Linked DNA regions of Alloalcanivorax dieselolei B5. The protein of the gene in region 1 interacts with the protein of each later gene in a pairwise test. Links are inferred from orthologs where the notes say so. Each region holds a gene or a part of one and is shown in the gene's direction. Other genes may lie near its edges.

Region 1 (4,693 bases):
TTGAGTCGGTGCTGGGCAAGGGCGATCCGGGCAAGCATCCGGCGACGCGCAGCTTCCAAGCCCTGCGCATCCACATCAACAGGGAGTTGGAGGCGCTGGAAGCGACTCTGGCACAAACGCTCGAGACGCTCGCCATCGGCGGGCGTCTCGCCGTTATCAGCTTCCATTCTTTGGAAGACCGGCTGGTGAAGCTGTTTATCCGCGACCAGTCCGGCATGGCGCCCCGGGGGCGGGGTGGACTGCCGCTGGGTGAGGAAACACCTCAGCGGCTACGGCCGCTGGGTAAGGCCCGGCGCGCTGGCGAGGAAGAAGTGCGGCATAACCCACGCGCCCGCAGCGCGGTGCTGCGCGTGGCGGAGCGGGTGGCCTGATGGCCCGCTGGCTGCATTGGCCGTTGCTGATCCTGGTAGTGGGGTCGGCATTGGGCGTCAGTTATACGGTGCACGAGGCACGCCGCCTGACCGATGAGAGTCAGCGGCTGCAACGGCGCCAGGCGCAACTGGAAACCCAGTGGGGCCAGTTGCTTTTGGAACACAGCACCTGGGGCAGTTACGCCCGGGTGGAGAGCCTGGCCAGAGAAAAGCTGGGCATGAAAGTCCCGACCACCGATGAGCGAGTGTTGACACGGCCATGAGCGCCAACAAACGCAAAGCGACACGCAAACCGGTCGCCAGCAAACGCTGGACCGGCAGACGCTGGCACCTGGTGCTGGCGTTCTGGCTGGTGTGCGCCGCTGTGCTGGTGGTGCGGGCGGTGGATCTGCAGGTGGTCGAGCACGACTTCCTGGCTCACCAGGGCGATATCCGTAATTTGCGGGTGGAGCCTCTGGCCGCCAATCGGGGTGTGATTCGTGATCGCAATGGCCGGCCGCTGGCGGTCAGTACCCCGGTGGTGACGCTGTGGGTGAACCCCCAGGAAGCGATGGAGAATCAGCAGCAATGGTCCAAGCTGACCGGCAACCCGATTATTGACCGGGCGCATTTCGCCCGGCGCGTGAAAGCGCACCCCAGCCGGGAATTCATCTATCTGGCCCGGGGGTTGGCGCCGGAACAGGCGGAATCCGTACTGTCCCTGGGCGTGCCGGGTATCTATTCGCTGACCGAGTACCGCCGCTATTACCCGGCCGGTGAAGTGACCAGTCATGTGGTCGGGTTCACCAACATTGATGAGCAGGGCCAGGAAGGCGTGGAACTGGCCTTCGACAAGCAGCTCACCGGCGCGCCGGGCCGCAAGAAAGTGGTCCGTGACCTGCTGGGACGGGTGATTCAGGACATCGAACTGATCGAGCCGGCGCGTCCGGGTGAAGATGTCACCCTGAGTCTGGATCTGCGGTTGCAGTATCTGGCGTACAAGGAGCTGATGTCCGCGGTGCAACGTTTCGGTGCCACCGGTGGTTCGGTGGTGGTGCTGGACGTGAAGACCGGCGAGGTGCTGGCCATGGTCAACCAGCCGGGCTACAACCCCAATAACCGCAGCGGCATTAATACCGCCAGCCTGCGCAACCGGGCCGTCACCGACCTGTTCGAGCCTGGCTCCACGGTGAAACCGTTCACCGTGGCCGCGGCCTTGGAGCAGGGCATGGTGACTCCCGCCACCGCCATTAATACCCACCCGGGCTATCTGCGTGTGGGGCCGAAAACCATTCGCGACCATCGTGATTATGGCGTCATCGACGTGACCACGGTGCTGACCAAGAGCTCCAACGTGGGCACCAGCAAACTGGCGCTGTCCATGGACCAACAGGTGCTGCCAGCCATGCTCGAGCGGTTCGGCTTCGGCCAGCCCACCGGCGTGCGCTTTCCCGGCGAGAGCGGCGGGGTGCTGCCGATCCGTGCCAAGTGGCGCGATGTGGAGCGGGCGGCGTTGTCCTACGGCTATGGCGTCAGCGTGACGGCTCTGCAACTGGCACAGGCCTACGCCATTCTCGGTAATCAGGGGCGCCGGGTGCCGCTGTCCATGGTCAAGGTGGATGAAGCGCCCCAGGGCGAGCGGGTGATTGGCACGGATACCGCCCGTGCCATCGTCGATATGCTGGAAACCGTGGTCGGCCAGTTGGGCACCGCCCGCCGTGCCCGTATCCCCGGTTATCAGGTGGCGGGCAAGACCGGCACGGTGCACAAGCTGACCTCCACCGGTTACGCCGAACACCGCTACCAGGGGATTTTCGCTGGCCTGGCGCCGGCCACCGATCCGCGCATCGCCGCCGTGGTGGTGATCGATGATCCGGATCAAAGCGCCTATTACGGCGGTCTGGTGGCGGCGCCGGTATTCTCCACTATTGTCGGCGGCGCCCTGCGCGCCATGCACGTGCCGCCGGACAAGCCGGAAGGGGTCATCGCCGGTGAGCCGGACGGGGAGGGTCGCACATGATCACCCTGGGCCAACTGCTGACCGATCTGGCATTGCCGGCCGACCTGGCCGGCTTGCCGGTTATGGCGCTGCGGCTGGACAGCCGGGCGGTCCGCCCTGGTGACGTGTTCCTGGCGGTGCCCGGATTCCGTGCCGATGGCCGCAGTTACATCGGTGCCGCCGTCGAGGCCGGGGCCGGGGCCATCCTGCAGGAAGGCGATGCCTTTACCGTTAACCAGAGTGGCGCGGTGCCGCGCATCGAGATTCCTGCCCTGGGGCGTGAAGTCGGCACCCTGGCAGCCCGCTTTTACGGCTGTCCCGCCAACCATCTGAACATTGTCGGAGTGACCGGCACCAACGGTAAAACCAGCATTACCTGGTTCCTGCGTGACGCCCTTGACGCCGTCGGCCACCGCTGTGGTCTGGTTGGCACCCTGGGCGTGGGGCTGAAAGGGGACGAAGCGGATACCGGCCACACCACGCCGGACCCGATCACGCTGCAGTCGGCGTTGTACGGTCTGCGGGAAAAAGGCGCCGATTACGTTGCCATGGAAGTGTCCTCCCATGCTCTGGATCAGGGGCGCCTGGGGGACACCCGGGTGCCCTGCGCGGTGTTCAGCAATCTCAGCCGCGACCATCTGGATTACCACGGCAGCATGGACGCCTATCTGAACGCCAAGCGTTCTCTGTTCACCCGTCCGGGGCTGGCCATGGCGGTGATCAACACCGACGACGAGGCCGCTTCCACGCTGGTGGCCAGCCTTGATGATGGTGTGCGTTGCGTGACCTTTGGATCCACCGATGGCGCCACCGTGCGTTGTCTGGAACATCATGCCCTGCCAGAAGGCATGGAAATGGTATTGAGCGTGGGTGGCGAGCCGTTGTCCCTGCGTCTGCCGCTGTACGGCGACTTCAACCTGAGCAATGTGATGGCGGTGGCCGGTGTACTGCACGGATTGGGCTGGAGCAACCAGGCGCTGGGTCAAGGACTGGGCGCGCTGACCTCAGTGCCCGGGCGGATGGAATCCCTGTGCCAGCCGGGGCAGCCGGTGGTGGTGGTGGATTATGCCCATACACCGGACGGTCTGGAGAAAGCCCTGAGCGGCGTGCGCGGTCATTTCCCCGGCCGGCTGTGGTGCCTGGTGGGTTGCGGCGGTGACCGTGACACCGGCAAGCGCCCGCTGATGGGCGCGGTGGCGGAAAAACTGGCCGATCGCGTGGTGCTCACCAGTGATAATCCGCGCAATGAAGCGCCGGAAGGCATCATCGAACAAATCCGCGGTGGCATGAACCGGCCGCAAGATGCGCTATGCCTGAGCGACCGGCCCGAAGCCGTGGCCAGGGCCATCGCCGAGGCCGAGGCCGGTGACGTGGTGCTGATCGCCGGCAAGGGCCACGAACGTTATCAGGAAGTGGCCGGCCATCGTTATCCCATGGACGACCGGGCCTTGGCCCGGGCGGCGCTGGCACGCCGGGGAGGGCAGGCATGATGCGGCTGTCGCGGATCAGCCAGTGGACCGGTGGCGTGCTGCGTGGCGCCGACCGTGATATCAGCGCGGTGTCCACCGATACCCGGCAACTGTCCGCCGGTGCCTTGTTCGTGGCTCTGCGTGGCGAACGCTTCGACGGCCATGCCTTCCTGGAGCAGGCCCGTGACGCTGGCGCCGTGGCCGCGCTGGTGGAAACCGATCAGGACGTTTTCGAGTCCCAGGTGACGGTGGCGGATTCGCGCCGTGGGCTGGGCCTGTTGGCGGCGGGCTACGCCGCCGGGTTCCCGGTTCCCCGGGTGGCGGTGACCGGCAACGCCGGCAAGACCACGGTGAAGGAAATGATCGCCGCGCTGCTGGGCGAAGGGACCCTGGCGACCCAGGGCAATCTCAACAACGACATCGGGGTGCCACTGACCTTGCTGCGGTTCGATGACCAGGTGCGTCAGGCGGTGATCGAACTGGGTGCCAATGCGCCGGGTGAAATTGCCTGGACCAGCTCCCTGGTACGGGCGCGGGTGGTGTTGATCACCAATGTGACCGGCGCTCATCTGGAGGGCTTCGGCACCATGGAAGGCATCGCCCGCGCCAAGGCGGAAATCTTCTCCGGCTGCGCGGCGGGCGCCACCGCGGTGATCAACAACGACGATGGCTTCGCCGACTTCTTCGCCGGGGAAGCCGCCAGGCACGGTTTGAACGTGGTCCGCGTTGGCGGCGCGAATGGCGCGCTGCGGGCCGAAGAGGTGGTTCTGGAGGACGGCGAGGTGCGTTTTCGGCTGATGCCTCAGGGACTGCCGGTGCGGGTACCGCTGGCCGGCGCCCATCAGGTGCAAAATGCGCTGCTGGCCCTGGGCGCG
Region 2 (8,135 bases), 360 kb from region 1 along the record:
GGATTTCGTCCCAGTGGCGAGATACTGCGCTGCGCCTGGGACAAAACGACCCGGGCCGCTGTGGTGGCCAGCCCGGACAATCCCACCGGCAATCGCATCCCGGCCGGGGAATTGAATGACTGGGCGCGGTGGTGCCGCGAGCGTCAGGGCACTTTGATCGTCGATGAAATTTACCAGGGGCTCTGCTACGGCGCCGAAGCGGAAACCGTATTGGCGCATGGCGACGCCGCCTGGGTCATCAACAGCTTCAGCAAATACTTCGGCATGACCGGTTGGCGGCTGGGGTGGTTGGTGGCGCCGGAGGCGGCGGTGCCGGCGGTGGAGCGGCTGGCGCAAAACTGGTTCCTGGCTCCGGGCACGGTGGCGCAACATGCGGCCATGGCGGCGTTCAGCGAAGACACTCTGGCTATCGCGGAGCAGCGCCGGCAGCTGTTGGCTCGGCGCCGTACCCTGTTGCTGGAGGCGTTACCGGGAATGGGGCTGCCGGTGGTCGGTGACAGTGAAGGCGCCTTCTATATCTACGTGGATGTCAGCGCCCACACCCGGGACAGCTTCGAACTTTGCCGGCGCTTGCTGGAAGAAGCGGGCGTGGCGGTAACGCCCGGGCTGGATTTTGGTGAGACCCACCAGCCCGAGCGATACATTCGTCTCGCCTACACCTGCGACGAGGAGCGCTTGCATCAGGCGCTGGAGCGTCTGGCCCGCTTCCTGGAGAGGCAATGAAGTTCGATCCCCCCATGCAGGCGGTGACCCTGTTGCGCCGCTACAAGCGTTTCCTGGCTGATGTGCGTCAGGCTGACGGCAGCGAGATCACCGTGCATTGTCCCAACACCGGTTCCATGAAGCATTGCGTGCTGCCGGGCCGGGAACAGGCGGCGTTGATTTGCGACAGCGGCAACGACAAACGCAAGTATCGCCACACACTGGAAGCGGTGCAGGTGGCTCATGGCCACTGGGCCGGGGTCAATACCGGTCGTCCCAATACCCTGGTGGCCGAAGCCATCGCGGCAGGTCGGGTGCGGGAACTGGAACCGGGCGCGGGGGTGTTGCGCGAGATCACCTTCGGTGACAGCCGTTTCGACCTGGCCCTGGGTGAGCGCACCGCTCCTCATACTTTCATTGAAGTGAAGAACGTCACTCTGGGGCCTGGCCCCGACGATCCCGACGATGGTGTCATCGCCTTTCCGGACTCGATCACCGAACGCGGTCAGAAGCATTTGCGGACACTGATGTCGGTGGTGGCATCGGGCAAGCGGGCGGTGCTGTTCTTCTGCGTACAGCATTCCGGCGCGTTGGCGGTGCGCCCGGCGGATGAAATCGACGCCCGTTACGGCGAGCTGTTGCGAGAGGCGGTGGACAAAGGCGTGGAAGTATTGGCCTGGAAAACCACGATGACCGAGGTCGAGAATCGGCTGGAGACCCGTTTGCCCCTCAAGTTATGACAGCCGTTGAACCTGCTCCGTCATGGTGGTGACCCGGTCCTGCCAATAGCGGGGGCTGTCGAACCAGGGGAAGGCGGGAGGAAAGGCTGGATCGTCCCAGCGCTGAGCCAGCCAGGCGTCATGGCAGATCATGCGGCGGATGCGCAGCGGTTCGATCAGCACGCTCTGATCCCAGGGAAAGGGCAGAAACAGCTCATAGCCACGGGCCACGACCTGCAGTTGATGGCGTTGCTCTTCCTGTTCACCGGAAAGCAGCATCCACAGATCCTGCATGGCCGGCGCCCGCACGCTGTCGTCCAGGTCGACGAAGTGAGGGCCGCCTCCGATTTCACCGTACTCGCGCCAAAGGATGTTGCCGCTGTGGCAGTCGCCATGAACGTTAAGCAGGGGGAAGTCACGACCCGCCAGATGGGTTCGCAGTCGCGCCACCAGAGTGGCGGTCAGGTCCCGGTATTGGCCCCGGTAGTTCAGATCCACCACCTCTTCGGTGAGCTGGGCGGCGGCTTTTTCGATGTCGGTAATCACGTCCAGGGTGGGGCGCTGCCGGTAGGGACGGTCGTTGCCACACGCATGCCAGCGCGCCAGGGTCCGCCCCAGTTGCTCGAGATGAGCGTCATTGGCCAATTCCGGCGCATGACCGCCGGCGCGGGGGAAGATGGCGAAGCGGAAGCCGCCATGCTCGAACAAAGTGCGGCCGTCCCGTTGCAAGGGCGCCACTACCGGCAAGTCCCGTTCCACCAGAAAGAGACTGAAACGGTGCTCCTCCAGGATCTGTTCGTCGCTCCAGCGCTGAGGGCGGTAGAACTTGACGATCACCGGCGGCCCTTCTTCCTGACCGATCTGATAGACCCGGTTCTCGAAGCTGTTGAGCGCCAGCAAGCGGCCGTCGGTGAGAAAGCCGACGCCATCCAGGGCGTCCAGCATGAGATCCGGGGTCAGATGGTCGAAGGGATGGCTCATGCCGGTTGCGGTACCTCGCCCAGCCAGATTTGTTCCTCTCGGACTTCCAGGGGGACCGCCAGCAGGGCATCGCCACTGCAGGGGCCGGACAGGCAATCGCCGGATTCGATTTCGAACAGGGCGCCGTGATTGGCGCAAATGAGAAACTGATTGTCACTGTCGAGGAACTGATCCGGCATGAAATTCAGCTCGATTCCCAGGTGCGGGCACCAGTTCAGGTAGGCATGGAACTGCCCGTCCCGTTTGACGATCACCACCGGCTGGTCATCCACCTGGAATTCCCGGGCGCTGTCGTCCTCGATATCGTGAATAGTGCATACGGCCTGCATCGCGGTCTTACTCTCCTTTTGCTTGCCTACTCGCCCAGAATGCGTTGGCGGATTTCCTGATGAGCGCCGCTGGGCAGGCGCGGGCCAAATTCAACGATCAGGCGGCCCGCGGCGGCGTTGGCCAGACGGGCGGCGGTGACCGCGTCGTGGCCATGAGTGATGGCATAAAGATAGGCGCCGGCGAACATGTCCCCGGCCCCGTTGGTATCAACTGGCTTCACCGGGTCGCAGGGAATAGGGTGTGCCTGCTGGCCGTCCCACAACAAGGACCCTTGCGCGCCCCGTGTCATCACCAGGGTGCGGCACAGTGGTTTCAGAGCTTCCAGGGCGGCTTCCGGAGTATCGGTATCGGTAAAGCCCCTGGCTTCGTCTTCGTTGCAGAACAGCAGATCGACACCATCGCCGAGCATTTCCGTCAGACCATCACGGAAGAAACGCACCATGGCCGGATCGGAAAACGTCATCGCCGTGCCGACGCCGTTTTTTTCAGCCAGTTGACGCAGGCGGACGGCGGCGGCCCGGGCACTGGGGGAACTGACCAGATAGCCTTCCAGATACACGTAGCGGGAGGCCGCCACGATCTCCTCGTCAACCTCGTCTTCGGAGACCTGCTCGGAAATGCCAAGGAACGTGTTCATGGTGCGTTCGGCATCCGGCGTGATCATCACCAGGCAGCGACCGGAAATGCCCCGCGGGCGGTTGCCATTCATGTTGGTGTCGACGCCGGCGGCCAGCAGCTCGCGCACGAAGATGTCGCCGGTGTCATCCCCGGCCACCTTGCAGGCGTAATAGCCGCTGCCGCCAAACTGACGGGCCGCCACCACGGTGTTGCAGGCGGAACCGCCGCTGGTCAGCTTGTGGGGTTCAGCTTCGCCTTCCAGTGCCTGCAGTAATTCCGCCTGACGTGCCTGGTCCACCAGGGTCATCAGCCCCTTGCCCACCTCCATGTGTTCGAGAAAGGCGTCACTGACCTCGATTTCCGTATCCACGAGGGCATTGCCGAGGGCGTAGACGTCGTATTTCTTTTCCATGGTGGCTCCGTTGGGGCTGTTCCCACCTCTGATCATCCCGATTCCGTGCGGGACGGAAGGCGGCCCGGGTGGGGGACGGGCCTGGCGGGGCCTATTATGGGGATGGCCGGGGCGGTTGCAAAATTTCCTCAAAGATGACGGCCGGCGCATCAATCCTTCCGGGGCCCTCATAAAATCCCCACACTTTTCCGTATACTCCCGGCCATGGCAAAAAAAGCGAAGAGAGCGGCTCCGCGCCGCCGTAAGAAGAAAGCGTCGGCGCGGCGCTGGATCAGCGGGCGTTTCCTCGCCAAGGTCCTGGCGGTGGGGCTGGTGGCGATGGCCGCCGGCCTGATCTATCTGGACGCGCTGGTGCAGGAACGGTTCGACAGCCATGTCTGGCAGTTGCCGGCGCGGGTCTATGCCCGGCCGGTGGAGCTGTATCCCGGGCGGGTTCTGTCACGGGCGGACATGCTCAAAATGCTGGAGCTGATGCGCTACCGGCAGGCGCCGGGGGCGCCCACTGCGGGCAGTTATTCGGTGAACGGCAATCAACTGATCATTCACACCCGGGGGTTCCGCGACAGCGATGGCGGCGAACCTTCCCAGCGCCTCAATCTGCGTCTGGGCGGCGGTGAGATTGCAGCATTGCAGGCCGGGCAGGGGGGCTCCCTGGCACGGCTGGAGCCGATGCAGATCGGCAGTATCCATCCGGGGCACAGCGAAGATCGGGTCTATGTGCCGCTGGACCGGGTGCCGCCGCTGATGATCGAGATGCTGCTGGCCACCGAGGACCAGGATTTCTACGAGCACCACGGGGTGTCCCTGCGCGGTCTGGCCCGGGCCATGCTGGCCAATATCAAGTCCGGTCGTCTGGTGCAGGGCGGCAGTACGCTGACCCAGCAGCTGGTGAAGAATTTCTGGCTCACTCAGGATCGCACCCTGTTGCGCAAACTGGTGGAACTGCCGATGGCGGTGCTGCTGGAACTGCATTACAGCAAGGACCAGATCCTTGAGGCCTATATCAACGAAGTCTATCTCGGCCAGGACGGGGCCCGCTCCATCCACGGCATGGGGCTCGGCGCGCAGTTCTATTTCGGTCGCCCCCTGGAGGAACTGGAACCTCATCAACTGGCGACTCTGGTGGGTCTGCTCAAGGGGCCCAGCTGGTACGATCCCCGACGCCGCCCGGAGCGTTCGCTGAAGCGTCGCAACACGGTGCTGCAGGTGGCTCGTCAGCAAGGCGCGCTGAGCGAGGAGGAATTGCACCGCTTCAGCAAGCGGGGGCTTGAAGTGGTGCCGCGAGGCGAGTCGCCGCTTTACGCGTTCCCGGCGTTCATTGATCTGGTGCGGCGGCAACTCGCCCGTGACTATCCACCGGAAGTGCTTGGTGTCGACGGTCTGCGCATCCATTCCACGCTGGATGTGCTGGCCCAGTTGGCGGCGGAAAAGGCGCTGCGTGACCATCTGGAAAGCAAGGACCCCGGCGGCAAGAACCATCTCAATGGCGCGGTGGTGGTGGTGGCGCCGACTCAGGGTGATGTGCTGGCGGTGGTCAGCAATCGCCGCTCCCGGGAGCACGGTTTCAATCGGGCGCTGGACGCGGTGCGACCGATCGGCTCGCTGGTGAAGCCGGCGGTGGTGCTGGCGGCGCTGGAGCAGCCGAAAAAATACAGCCTGGCAACCATCGTCAACGATGAGCCGTTGTCGGTGCCGCTGCGCAATAATGAACCCTGGCAGCCGAAGAATTTCGACAACAAATCCCTGGGCCCCATGCCGATCCACGACGTCCTGGTGCGTTCGCGCAACCAGGCGCTGGCGCGACTCGGCATGGATGTGGGCTTGAACAAGGTCGCGGAGACGCTGAAAACATTGGGCGTACAGCGGGATATTCCACTCTATCCGAGTATTCTGCTGGGCAGTCTGGGGCTGACGCCGTTCGAGGTGGCGATGATGTATCAGCCGCTGGCCACCGGCGGTTTCTCCACGCCGTTGCGTTCGATCACTGATGTGCTTGACAAGGATGGTCAGCCGATCGCTCGTTATCCCATCACCACCGAGGAGGTGCTGCCGCAGGAGCCGGTGTTCGTGCTGCAGCAGGCGATGCAGGACGTGGTCGATCAGGGCACCGGCCGTGGGGTGCGCGCCAAGTTACCGGCTTCGGTGAAGGTGGCTGGCAAGACCGGTACCAGCGATAATTTCCGCGATGCCTGGTTCGCCGGTTTCTCCGCCAATCATCTGGCGGTGGTGTGGGTAGGCCGGGACGACAACAGCCCGGCCGGCGTCAGCGGTTCCTCCGGCGCGGTGCCGGTGTGGGCGCAATTGATGGCTTCGCTGCCGCAACGCAGTCTGTCGCAGAAACCGCCGGCCGGAGTGGAGTGGGTTTGGATGGATCCGTCCGGTACCCTGGTCAGCGGTGAGGGCTGTGATGGCGCCCGCCGCTACCCGATGCTGCCCGCATCGATTCCCGAGGAGGCCGATCGTTGCGGATCCCGTGACGGCGACAAGAAGAAAGGGGTACTGCAATGGTTCAAGGGCTGGTTCGACTGATGCTGCTGGCGGCCATGCTGGCCGGCTGCGCGACGACACCAACGACGGGAACGGGGGGTAGCCACGGCTCTTCCTCCTCCTCTTCGTCCTCGTCATCAAGGCCTTCCGGCGAGCCGCGACAGCAACCGGTGGATGCCCGGGCCGACCTGCAAGGGTCGCCGGCGCTGGCCCTGCTGGATCGTGCCGAGGGGGCCCGCAACCAGGGCAATATGTCCGCGGCCGGACGTTATCTGGAGCGGGCACTGAACATGGAGCCGGACTCCTCCTGGGTGTACCGGCAGCTGGCCAGGTTGCGTCTGGAGGAAGGCGACGCCCAGTCCGCTGAAGGGCTGGCCCTGAGAGCCCTGCGGCTGGCGCCCTACAATCCGGGGTATCAGGCGGAATTGTGGGAGCTGGTGGCCACCGCCCGCGAGCGGCAGGGGGACAAGGAAGGGGCCCGTGATGCCCGGAAGCGGGCTCAGGAACTGCGCCGGGGGACGGCATGACACCGGCGGTCAAGGCCGCCGAAAAAGCCGGCGTGGCCTTTCGGACACACAGCTATCAAGCCGATCCACAGGCTCCCAGCTATGGGCTGGAAGCCGCGGACGCTCTGGGCCTGCCCGTTGAACAGGTATTCAAGACGCTGCTGGCGATGGTGGACGAGCGACCTCAGGTGGCCATGGTTCCGGTGCACAGACAACTGGATCTGAAAGCCCTGGCCAAAGCCGCCGGTGGCAAGAAAGCGGCCATGGCGGATGCCGCCGTGGCGCAACGGCTTACCGGTTATGTGCTTGGTGGCATCAGCCCTTTGGGGCAGAAAAAACGGCTGCCGCTGTGGCTGGACAACAGTGCCGAAAGCCAAAGCGTTTTGTATATGAGCGGCGGTCGCCGAGGCTTGGAAATTGAAATGGCACCGGAGGACCTGCTGGCACTGACCGGCGGCCGCCTGGCGCCGCTGGCCCGCTAACACGCCATTCGCTGCTAAAGCGGAGCACCGCCCGGCAGCCTCCCGCAGACCGGACTACGAAGCCACTGTAGGAGCTTGCCTCGCAGGCGAATGGGCTCTCAGCCAAAAGATTCGCTTGCAAGGCAAGCTCCTACAGCGGCCCTGTGGAGACCTCTGAATTCATGTCCGCGAAGCCGGCAGCTGGCGCGGGGTTTAGCGTGCCAGAGAACTGTGCGGCACCGGGTCCACGGATCGCTACAGCAGCGCCGCGAACGCTTCGCGGGCGGCCTTGATGGTGGCGTCGATGTCTTCGTCGCTGTGGGCGATCGACACGAAGCCGGCCTCAAAGGCGCTTGGCGCCAGATAGATGCCACGGTCCAGCATGGCATGGAAAAAGCGCTGGAAGCGTTCCTTGTCGCAGGCCATCACTTCCGAGAAACGGCTGATCCGGGTCTGCTCGGTAAAGAACAGACCGAACATGCCGCCCACCTGGTTGGTGGTGAAGCCGATTCCGCATTCCCGTGCCGCCATCGACAACCCTTCAGTGAGGCGCCGGGCTTTGGCTTCAAGAGCGTCATGAAAGCCCGGTTCGCGCAGAGCCTGCAACGTGGCCAGGCCGGCGGCCATTGCCACCGGGTTTCCGGACAGGGTGCCGGCCTGGTAGACCGGTCCCAGTGGCGCCAGGCTTTCCATGATCTCGCGGCGCCCGCCGAGGGCGCCCACCGGCATGCCGCCACCGATGATTTTGCCCAGGGTGGTCAGATCCGGAGTAATACCATAAAGGGCCTGGGCGCCGCCCAAAGCGACGCGGAAGCCGGTCATGACTTCGTCGAAGATCAACAGTGCGCCATGCTCGCTGCACTGGGCCCGCAGAGTGTCCAGGAAGCCCTGGGTGGGCGGCACACAGTTCATATTGCCG
Region 3 (7,900 bases), 470 kb from region 1 along the record:
TCCCGCTACATGGGCAAATACACCATCGCCCAGATCCGCCAGATGCACGATCTGGCGCCCGATCAGTTCTTCACCATCGAAGGCATGGTCGGCAATCAGATGGAGCCGGATCGTGGCGGCTATGTCGAGGCCTATACCGAAGAGAACCTGAGCTCGCGCACCTATGGCGGTGTCGACTATCTGGTGGCGAAACTGGGTGGCACCTGGGACGCGCTGCTGGGTGAAGGCCGGCGGATCTGGAACGTGGCCAACTCCGACTACCATTTCACCACGGCGCAGGGTCGATACAGCAGCGGCTACGCTCCTGGCGAGTACGCCAAAACCTATGTCTGGAAGGATGGAGAAGACGCCTCCGCCCTGCTGGACGCTCTGCGCGGCGGCCGTCTGTTCGGCGTTTTCGGTGATCTGATCGATGCACTGGAGTTTCAGGCCGAAGGCGCTGAAGGCAGCACTCCGATGGGCGGTACGCTGACGGCGGCCCAGGGCGAACAGGTGACGGTGACCATCCGCTTCCGCAGCCCGCAAGCCAATAACTACGAGTATCCGCTGGAAAGCGGCCAGTCCGCCTATATGAAACCGACCGTGGATCATGTGGACCTGATCGTCGGCGATGTGCAGGCGCCCGCACAACCCGATTCCGCCGATTACCAGTCCGCCAGCAACCCGAGCACCCGGGTTCTGGCGCGCTTCACCGCCAACGACTGGACCGTGGACGAGGACGGCTACAATGTCATCACCCACACCCTCACCGCGACCGCTGATCAGTACCTGCGCCTGCGCGGCACCAATCTGGCGGTCAACGTGCCCGGTCAAATGGAAGACGGCGAGCCGCTGCCGGACGCCAAAGTGGAGGTGGCCATTGACCCCGCCCGCTTTGATGCCATCAACGCCCGCAATTACAACGACCTGTGGTTCTACTCCAATCCGATTTTCATTAGCGTGGAGTGACCCATCCCGGCGGAAGCGGCCATCGGCCGCTTTCAGCCCTTTGCCGGACCCCCCTGTTAATAACCAGCCATCAAAAAAATAGGCTGGAGAACCAACTTCAATCCCCCTCTCTCCTCATTTATAATTGCCTCACATTACCTCAAATAAGCTTTCACCCGGTCGCCCCGGTCTTGCCGTGGGCCGCGCCGCGGTGTCGCTCATGGAGTTTCAATGACGTCCTGGATCCGCCGCCTGCTGCCGTTCACGCAGTGGCCCCGTCCCAGCGCCCAGTCACTGCGCAAGGACGCCTTCGCCGGCATTACGGTGGGACTGGTACTGATTCCTCAAGCCATCGCCTACGCCACTCTGGCCGGCATGCCGCCGGTCACCGGACTCTATGCCGCGCTGCTGCCCAGTGTCGTGGGGATTCTGTGGGGCTCCTCGGCGCTGCTCGCGGTGGGCCCGGTGGCCCTCACCAGCCTGCTCACCTATGCCGCGCTGCACCCCCTGGCCGAGCCGGAAAGCGGGCAATGGGTAGTGCTGGCCATCTGGCTGGCGCTGTACGCCGGTCTGATCCAGTTCCTGCTTGGTGCCTTTCGGCTTGGAGTGATCGCCAACTTCATCTCCAACGCTGTGATAACGGGGTTTATCAATGCGGCGGCACTGATCATTTTGCTGTCTCAGGTGCCGGCCCTGCTCGGTCTGGAGGGTCAGGACTTCAACGCTGCCCTGGCCGGCCTCCAGCATCATCTGGCCGATGCCGACGCCGCCTGGCTATGGACCCTGGCTTTCGGCCTGGGCTCGATCGCGCTGCTGTGGCTGCAAAAACGCTTCGCGCCACGCCTGCCCGGTGTTCTGGTGGTGTGTGTCGTGGGCATCGCGGTCAGTGCCCTGTTCGGCTATCAGGCACTGGGGGGGAATGTCGTGGGCCTTATTCCCGCCGGCCTGCCCGCCCCCCAATGGCCGCCCTCCCTGACCCTCGAACAACACCGCGCCTTGTGGCCGGCGGCGGCGATCATCGCTTTGATCAGCTTTACCGAAGCCATGGCCAGCGCCCGCACCCTGCCCAATCCGGACGGCCGTCTTTGGAATCAGAATCAGGAACTGGTGGGCCAGGGCCTGGCCAAGATCGCCAGCGGTGTGAGCGGCGCCTTTCCGGTAAGCGGCTCCTTCTCCCGCAGCGCCCTGAATCTCTACGTTGGCGCCACCAGTGGCTGGTCGGCGCTGTTCGCCGCCCTGTGTACGCTGGTCTGTCTGCTGTTTTTCACCGGCTATCTGCAACATCTGCCCCGCGCGGTGCTGGCGGCGATCATCATTGTGCCGGTGCTCAACCTGATCCAGCCGAAGGCCTTTGTGCATCTGTTCCGCACCTCGCGGGACGACGGCGTGGTGGCCGTGGCCACCTTCGTCGCCACACTGGTGGCGGTCCCGTATCTGCATTGGGGCGTTCTCACCGGCTTTCTGTTGGCCATGGTGTTCTTTCTTTACCGGCGCGCCCATCCACGCCTGATTGAATTGGGACTGGATCCCGCCGGCACCTTGCGCGACCGCACCCTCAACGGCCTGCCTCCGATCGCGCCGGGGGTATTGGCGCTGCGGCTGGACGCCTCCCTGACCTACATTACCGCGCCGCTGATGGACCGTTTCATCCGCGAACGTCTGCAAAAAGAAACCGATCTCCGGGTTATCCTGATTTGCGCGTCAGCGGTCAATGACATGGACGCCACCGGTGCCGACACCCTGTCCCAATTGCATCAGGACCTGCGGCGGCGCGGCATCCGGCTGGCCCTGTCCGGGGTGAAAAAGCAGGTGCGCGATCGCCTGGCCCACATCGGCTTGCTGCAACGGCTCGGTGACGACAACCTGTTCGTCAACAATCGCGAGGCGATCGTGGCTCTGAAGGCAAAGGCCCCCGAGCAAGACTGACCCGGGCCGGGACACTGACCAGGAGCAGGCTCTGATCACGTTCCCGGCGTTTTCAACCTGACAAACCCGCCGCTTTTGGACAACATAGACCAGGATCATGAGAAGGGACGCCGCCGGCATCGCCGGACGGAACGGGTGCGCCATGAAACGCTTTTTTCTTTCGCTGCTGGGTCTGGCCGTCATCGCGGTGCTGGGAACACAACTGTGGTTCCTCGGCCAGGTACTGTATTTACGTGCCTACAACCCGCAGAATACCGCCTTCATGGAACGGTCCCGCCAGCACGGCACGGTGCAGTATCTGTGGCGCGATTACGATCAGATCGCCACGGATCTGAAACGGGCGGTACTGGTCTCCGAAGATGCCCGCTTCGTTGAGCATATAGGCTTTGACTGGCGCGGGATCCGCCACGCCATTGAGCGCAACCGCAAGGCAGGGCGCCCGGTGGCCGGGGGCTCCACCATCACCCAGCAGTTGGCCAAGAACCTGTTCCTGAACAGCGACCGCAGCTACTGGCGCAAAGGGCAGGAGGCAATGATCGCGCTGATGCTGGAAGCCACCATGTCCAAACAGCGGATTCTGGAGTTGTATTTGAATACCGCCCAATGGGGTAACCGGATTTTCGGTGCCGAAGCCGCTGCCCGGCATTACTTCGGTATCAGCGCCGCGTCCCTGGGGCCGGCGCAGGCGGCGCAACTGGCGGCGATGCTGCCGCGCCCCAGCTACTACGACGTGCGTGGTGTCACCGATTACGTTCACCAACGCACCCAATGGATACAAAATCAGCTCCCGCTGGTGGCCTTGCCAGACCCGGGCTGAACAAAACGGGGCGGATGGCATCTCACCATCACGCACCCACGGATTCGAACCCGGCGTTCGATTCGACTAGAGATTCAAAACAGAATTTGGAGAGCTTCCTATGAAAGCAATCGGGCTCGTGCTGCCCTTGGTAGCGCTATTGGCTGCCTGTGACGACAGCTCCTCTCCCGATGCCCCCGCTGCGCCACAACCGCGGACCGAGCAAGCCAGCTCAGCCCCCGAGCCGGCCGCCGTGGAACGGGGCAGCATCAGCGGCGCCTGGCGCCCCGACGGTGACAACGCGGCGCGCATCCTGGTACTGGCCGAGGACGGCGAGCTGTTTCTGGTTGGCGACAGCAAGCATCAGGGGTTGAGTTGGGAGCGCCGCGACGATCAACTGACCCTGCGCTATCTGAACGGCCAGGATAACGTCCACGAGGCCACTTTGAGCACGGCCCTGGAGCAGGACACCTTGACCCTGGAAGGTGAGGACGGGGAACAGGGCGAGAACGCCCCTTACATCGGCGTTTACCAACGGGACAACGAAGCGGTGGAAGAGGTAACCGGCGAAATCACTTTCGCAGGCGATACCAAGCTGCCGCCGCAAGCGGTACTGGCCGTGACCTTGATGGACGGCAACCGGACCCCTCTGCTGCAGCGCCTGGTTCACTTGCGGGACAGCCCACAGCCGTTCCATCTGTACCTGGCCAAGGGACGCCTCAAGGCCGGCACCGATTATGCGGTTAATGCCCGGGTCATCGTCGATGGCGGCGTCATCATGAACACCGGGGACGCGCCTTTGCGGCGGGACGGTGAAGGAAATCTCGACACCTTGACCCTGACCGCCCATGACAGCGGCCCGGCACCGGTCAGCTTCGTCGGCCGTTACCTCTATCACGGCGAACAGGCCATCTTCATGCCCTGCGACAGCGACCGGCGTTTGACGGTGGCCGGCGCCATGGCCGATGCCCTGGCCAAGGCTTACCAGCAGGCCGGCCTGGAACCCATGGCCCCCATGTTCATGGAACTGGACGGGACCCTGGAAAAACGGCGCGGCCAGGAAGCAGGCACGCAGGTGGACGCGCTGGTGGTTCGTGATTACCGCAATGTGAGAGAGCCCGAGCAGTGCGAGCAACCCTCCGCCCAGCTCACCAACACTTACTGGAAGCTGATTGACGTGAACGGCCAGTCCGCCCCGTCCCCCGGTGAAGGCCAGAACCAGGTGCATTTGATCCTCGCCAGCGATGAGACCGTCAAGGGCGACACCGGTTGTAACCGGCTCACCGGCGGCTTTACCCTGGACGGTGACAGCCTCAGTTTCGGTGAACTGGCCACCACCCGCCGCGCCTGCACCGGAGACAACGTCTCCGACGCCTTCCTCACCAGTTTGGAGCAAACCCGGGGCTTCCGCATCGATGGCGAGCGGCTTAGTCTCTACGACCAGGAGCACCATCTGCTGGCGGTGTTCACCGCGGAGTATCTGTAACCGGAACCTGAGAGGCTGGCCATGCGCATCCATTATCTGACCCATGTGCCCTTCGAGAAACTGGGAGCCATCGAGCCCTGGCTGGCCGCCAATGGTGCACGCATCACCGCCACCCGCCTTTATCACGGTGAAGAGCTGCCGGATCCGGATGACCTGGAGGCACTGATCGTCATGGGCGGGCCCATGAGCGCGGACGATGAGCACCGCTACCCCTGGCTGGCGGATGAAAAGCGTTTTATCCGCGCCTGTATCGACCGCGGCCATAAGGTGCTTGGCATCTGCCTGGGAGCCCAGTTAATCGCTCGCGCGCTCGGTGCCCGGGTGCACAAGAATCCGGACAAGGAAATCGGCTTTTTCCCGGTACAGAGTACCGAGCTGGGCCGCCAACACCCGCTCGGCAGTCTGTTCAACGACGCACCGGCGGTATTTCACTGGCACGGTGACACTTTTGAGATCCCCGACGGCGCCCTGCATCTGGCCCACAGCTGGGGCTGCGAGCACCAGGCTTTCAGTTACGGCGACAACGTCCTGGCCCTGCAATTTCACCTGGAAATGGGCGAGGACAACGCCCGCACCCTGTGCCAGGAATGCGCCTCCGACCTTAGCCCCGGCCCCTGGACCCAGAGCGCCACCGAAATCTTCAACATGCCGCAGGCATTCACCGCCAATCAGCGTTTGCTGTCGGTGTTGCTGGGGCTTTTTTTTGCAATGGACCCAGGCTAGGTTCCGTTAACGTCATGGACGACTCAGTTTGAAAAAGGCTGATCCTTTTACTCCGGTTACCATGAAGGCTCCGGGCTCGAACCGAGCACGGATCAGTCACGGATTGAGGTGGCTAAACGACCGTGCCTGGCCTCTAGGCAGCGCCATCCTATTGCTAGCCACCTTTAATTTGTACAGCTACATCTCATACGAAAAGATCCCTCTGAGCCTGTTTTCCCCCGGCATCATAAGCGGGCTTCCGATCCTTTTCATTTTCCAAACTCTGGCCATAGCCGGGCTTTTCATAGTCACGATGGGGCCCGCGACCATAATGGCTCCAGAACTTCCTCCAAGTCGCCCCATCAGCCCCCGTGCCAGAAATCGTTTCCTTATAGAGTATGGCGATCGCCGGCGCCCCATTCGCCACGCAATTTTGTCTCATATAAAGAAATCCCCACTCCTCATAGTCTGGGGGCTATCCTCCCTTCTTTCCGCCTTTCTTTGGGGACTGGTTCTTTTCGCCTTGTCTGCTCTGGAGAATGACTCCCCCTATGGCGAAATTGTCGTTTCATTGGGGTTCGTTCTGGTTTTGGCGGTATTCACTGTCATGACGCTGACAAGACTACAAAAGCTAACAGGAAAGAAAGCCCGCGATCTTCTGTTTTCTTGCTTTTGCAGCGGACTGGTTCAGAGCCTGACTTTCCTTATAGTCACACTTTTTTCCATTAACGCGGCACGAGCTTTGGACATACCCGAGACACACGCTGCACAGCTCTTTGTTTTCGTATTTCTTATGTTGATAGCGCTACAAATATTAGGCGCGGCTCTAGCGGACGCCTTGCTGAAAGATAGTAATCCCATCGGGCTGGGCACTGGCTCCATTCTGGGACTGGTAGCTGTCTTTTCCCTTTTTTTCCAGCCCGCCGGCGCCCTTTTAACCGGCTACGCTCTTCAGATCTCATCGTCAGGAGCCCGACCCTGCGCCATTGTCGGCTGGAGCACGCTCCCTCCTGGCCTGGAGGATATAAGCGCCAACCCGACCACGAGCATCCCTTTGCGAATTCTGACGGAAGCGGACAGCCAGTATGTGGTACGCCCACACGGCACAAACTCAAAAAAAACCTACTTCACCCCCACAAATTCGGTTGCTTCAATCGACGATTGTCCGTCAAAAAATCCGGGGAAGGAATGAAAGCAAGGCGAAGCGGTAAAGACAGTTCACCGGCCCCGTTAACGGAGCCGGTGAATGGAAACGACATGGTCAGGCTCGCGATGCGAACTCAGGCGCTCTTGCGGGCCTGAGCCTCGGCCATGCGGCCGGCGGCGGAGAGGATCGCCTGCAGGGCGGCGGCGGTGGTGTCCGCGGCCAGCGCCACGGCACTTTGTGTGTGACCACCGACTTGCACCCGGACACAGGCCATGGCATTGGCTTCGGTATTGTCGCCCAGGGAGTACTCATCGAACGCTTCCACTTGCAACTGCCAGCCGTGCCGACGGTTGAGCGACTCCACCAAAGCACCGACAGCGCCTTCGCCGCGACCGGACAGCACCGTCACCGGTGAGCGTTGATCGCCGATACTGATCTGCGCCTGTACCCCTTCTTCACCACGATGCAGGTCATAGGAACGCAACGTCCAGCCGTTCGGCACTTCCAGATAGTCACTGTTGAAGCGTTGATGTACCCGGCGGCTGTCGATCTCGCCGCCATCTTCCTCGGCATCTGTCTGTACCAATTTCGCCATTTCCTGCTGCAGCCATCGTGGCAGGCTGATGCCGTAGTCCCGCTCCAGCACGTGCGTCACGCCACCTTTGCCGGACTGGGAATTGATCCGCACCACTTCCTCATAGCGCCGATTCAGGTCCGCCGGGTCGATGGGCAGATAAGCCACACGCCAGATGTCACCGGGCTTGTACAGGCCGAGACACTTACGGATGGCATCCTGGTGGCTGCCGGAAAAGGCGGTGAACACCAGATCGCCGGCGTACGGATGACGAGGATGCGTGGGGATATCGGTGATTTCCTCCACCACCTGCACGATTTCCTTCATGCGCGAGAAATCGAT

The links.
Region 2: the proteins of B5T_RS17280 (region 1) and mrcB interact in binary tests that used the Escherichia coli proteins (3 or more experiments, as listed by UniProt). The link is inferred for Alloalcanivorax dieselolei B5 from one-to-one orthologs.
Region 3: the proteins of B5T_RS17280 (region 1) and mtgA interact in binary tests that used the Escherichia coli proteins (3 or more experiments, as listed by UniProt). The link is inferred for Alloalcanivorax dieselolei B5 from one-to-one orthologs.

Annotation. Positions count from the first base shown.
Region 1 is NC_018691.1:3,889,289-3,893,981, reverse strand. Bases 1-3,000 are described here. They hold B5T_RS17280 (peptidoglycan D,D-transpeptidase FtsI family protein), read left to right. Parts: upstream 1-630; coding sequence 631-2,370; downstream 2,371-3,000. Other genes in these bases: B5T_RS17275 (UDP-N-acetylmuramoyl-L-alanyl-D-glutamate--2,6-diaminopimelate ligase), read left to right, coding at 2,367-3,000; ftsL (cell division protein FtsL), read left to right, coding at 371-634; rsmH (16S rRNA (cytosine(1402)-N(4))-methyltransferase RsmH), read left to right, coding at 1-371. Outside these bases: more of B5T_RS17275, read left to right, coding at 3,001-3,839; B5T_RS17270 (UDP-N-acetylmuramoyl-tripeptide--D-alanyl-D-alanine ligase), read left to right, coding at 3,836-4,693. UniProt on the Escherichia coli protein: Essential cell division protein that catalyzes cross-linking of the peptidoglycan cell wall at the division septum. Required for localization of FtsN.
Region 2 is NC_018691.1:4,245,021-4,253,155, reverse strand. Bases 3,624-6,628 are described here. They hold mrcB (penicillin-binding protein 1B), read left to right. Parts: upstream 3,624-3,966; coding sequence 3,967-6,291; downstream 6,292-6,628. Other genes in these bases: B5T_RS18995 (tetratricopeptide repeat protein), read left to right, coding at 6,267-6,628; B5T_RS19005 (adenosine kinase), read right to left, coding at 3,624-3,762. In the rest of the region: B5T_RS19025 (aminotransferase class I/II-fold pyridoxal phosphate-dependent enzyme), read left to right, coding at 1-723; DNA/RNA nuclease SfsA, read left to right, coding at 720-1,442; B5T_RS19015 (serine/threonine protein kinase), read right to left, coding at 1,437-2,402; B5T_RS19010 (Rieske (2Fe-2S) protein), read right to left, coding at 2,399-2,731; more of B5T_RS19005, read right to left, coding at 2,758-3,623; more of B5T_RS18995, read left to right, coding at 6,629-6,776; ybaK (Cys-tRNA(Pro) deacylase), read left to right, coding at 6,773-7,237; hemL (glutamate-1-semialdehyde 2,1-aminomutase), read right to left, coding at 7,472-8,135. UniProt on the Escherichia coli protein: Cell wall formation. Synthesis of cross-linked peptidoglycan from the lipid intermediates.
Region 3 is NC_018691.1:4,359,307-4,367,206, forward strand. What follows is about bases 2,063-4,832. They hold mtgA (monofunctional biosynthetic peptidoglycan transglycosylase), read left to right. Parts: upstream 2,063-2,995; coding sequence 2,996-3,670; downstream 3,671-4,832. Other genes in these bases: B5T_RS19540 (SulP family inorganic anion transporter), read left to right, coding at 2,063-2,853; B5T_RS22400 (META domain-containing protein), read left to right, coding at 3,771-4,832. Also shown: B5T_RS19535 (CehA/McbA family metallohydrolase domain-containing protein), read left to right, coding at 1-948; more of B5T_RS19540, read left to right, coding at 1,159-2,062; more of B5T_RS22400, read left to right, coding at 4,833-5,135; B5T_RS19555 (type 1 glutamine amidotransferase), read left to right, coding at 5,157-5,858; B5T_RS19560 (hypothetical protein), read left to right, coding at 5,887-7,029; B5T_RS19565 (2-isopropylmalate synthase), read right to left, coding at 7,118-7,900. UniProt on the Escherichia coli protein: Peptidoglycan polymerase that catalyzes glycan chain elongation from lipid-linked precursors. May play a role in peptidoglycan assembly during cell division in collaboration with other cell division proteins.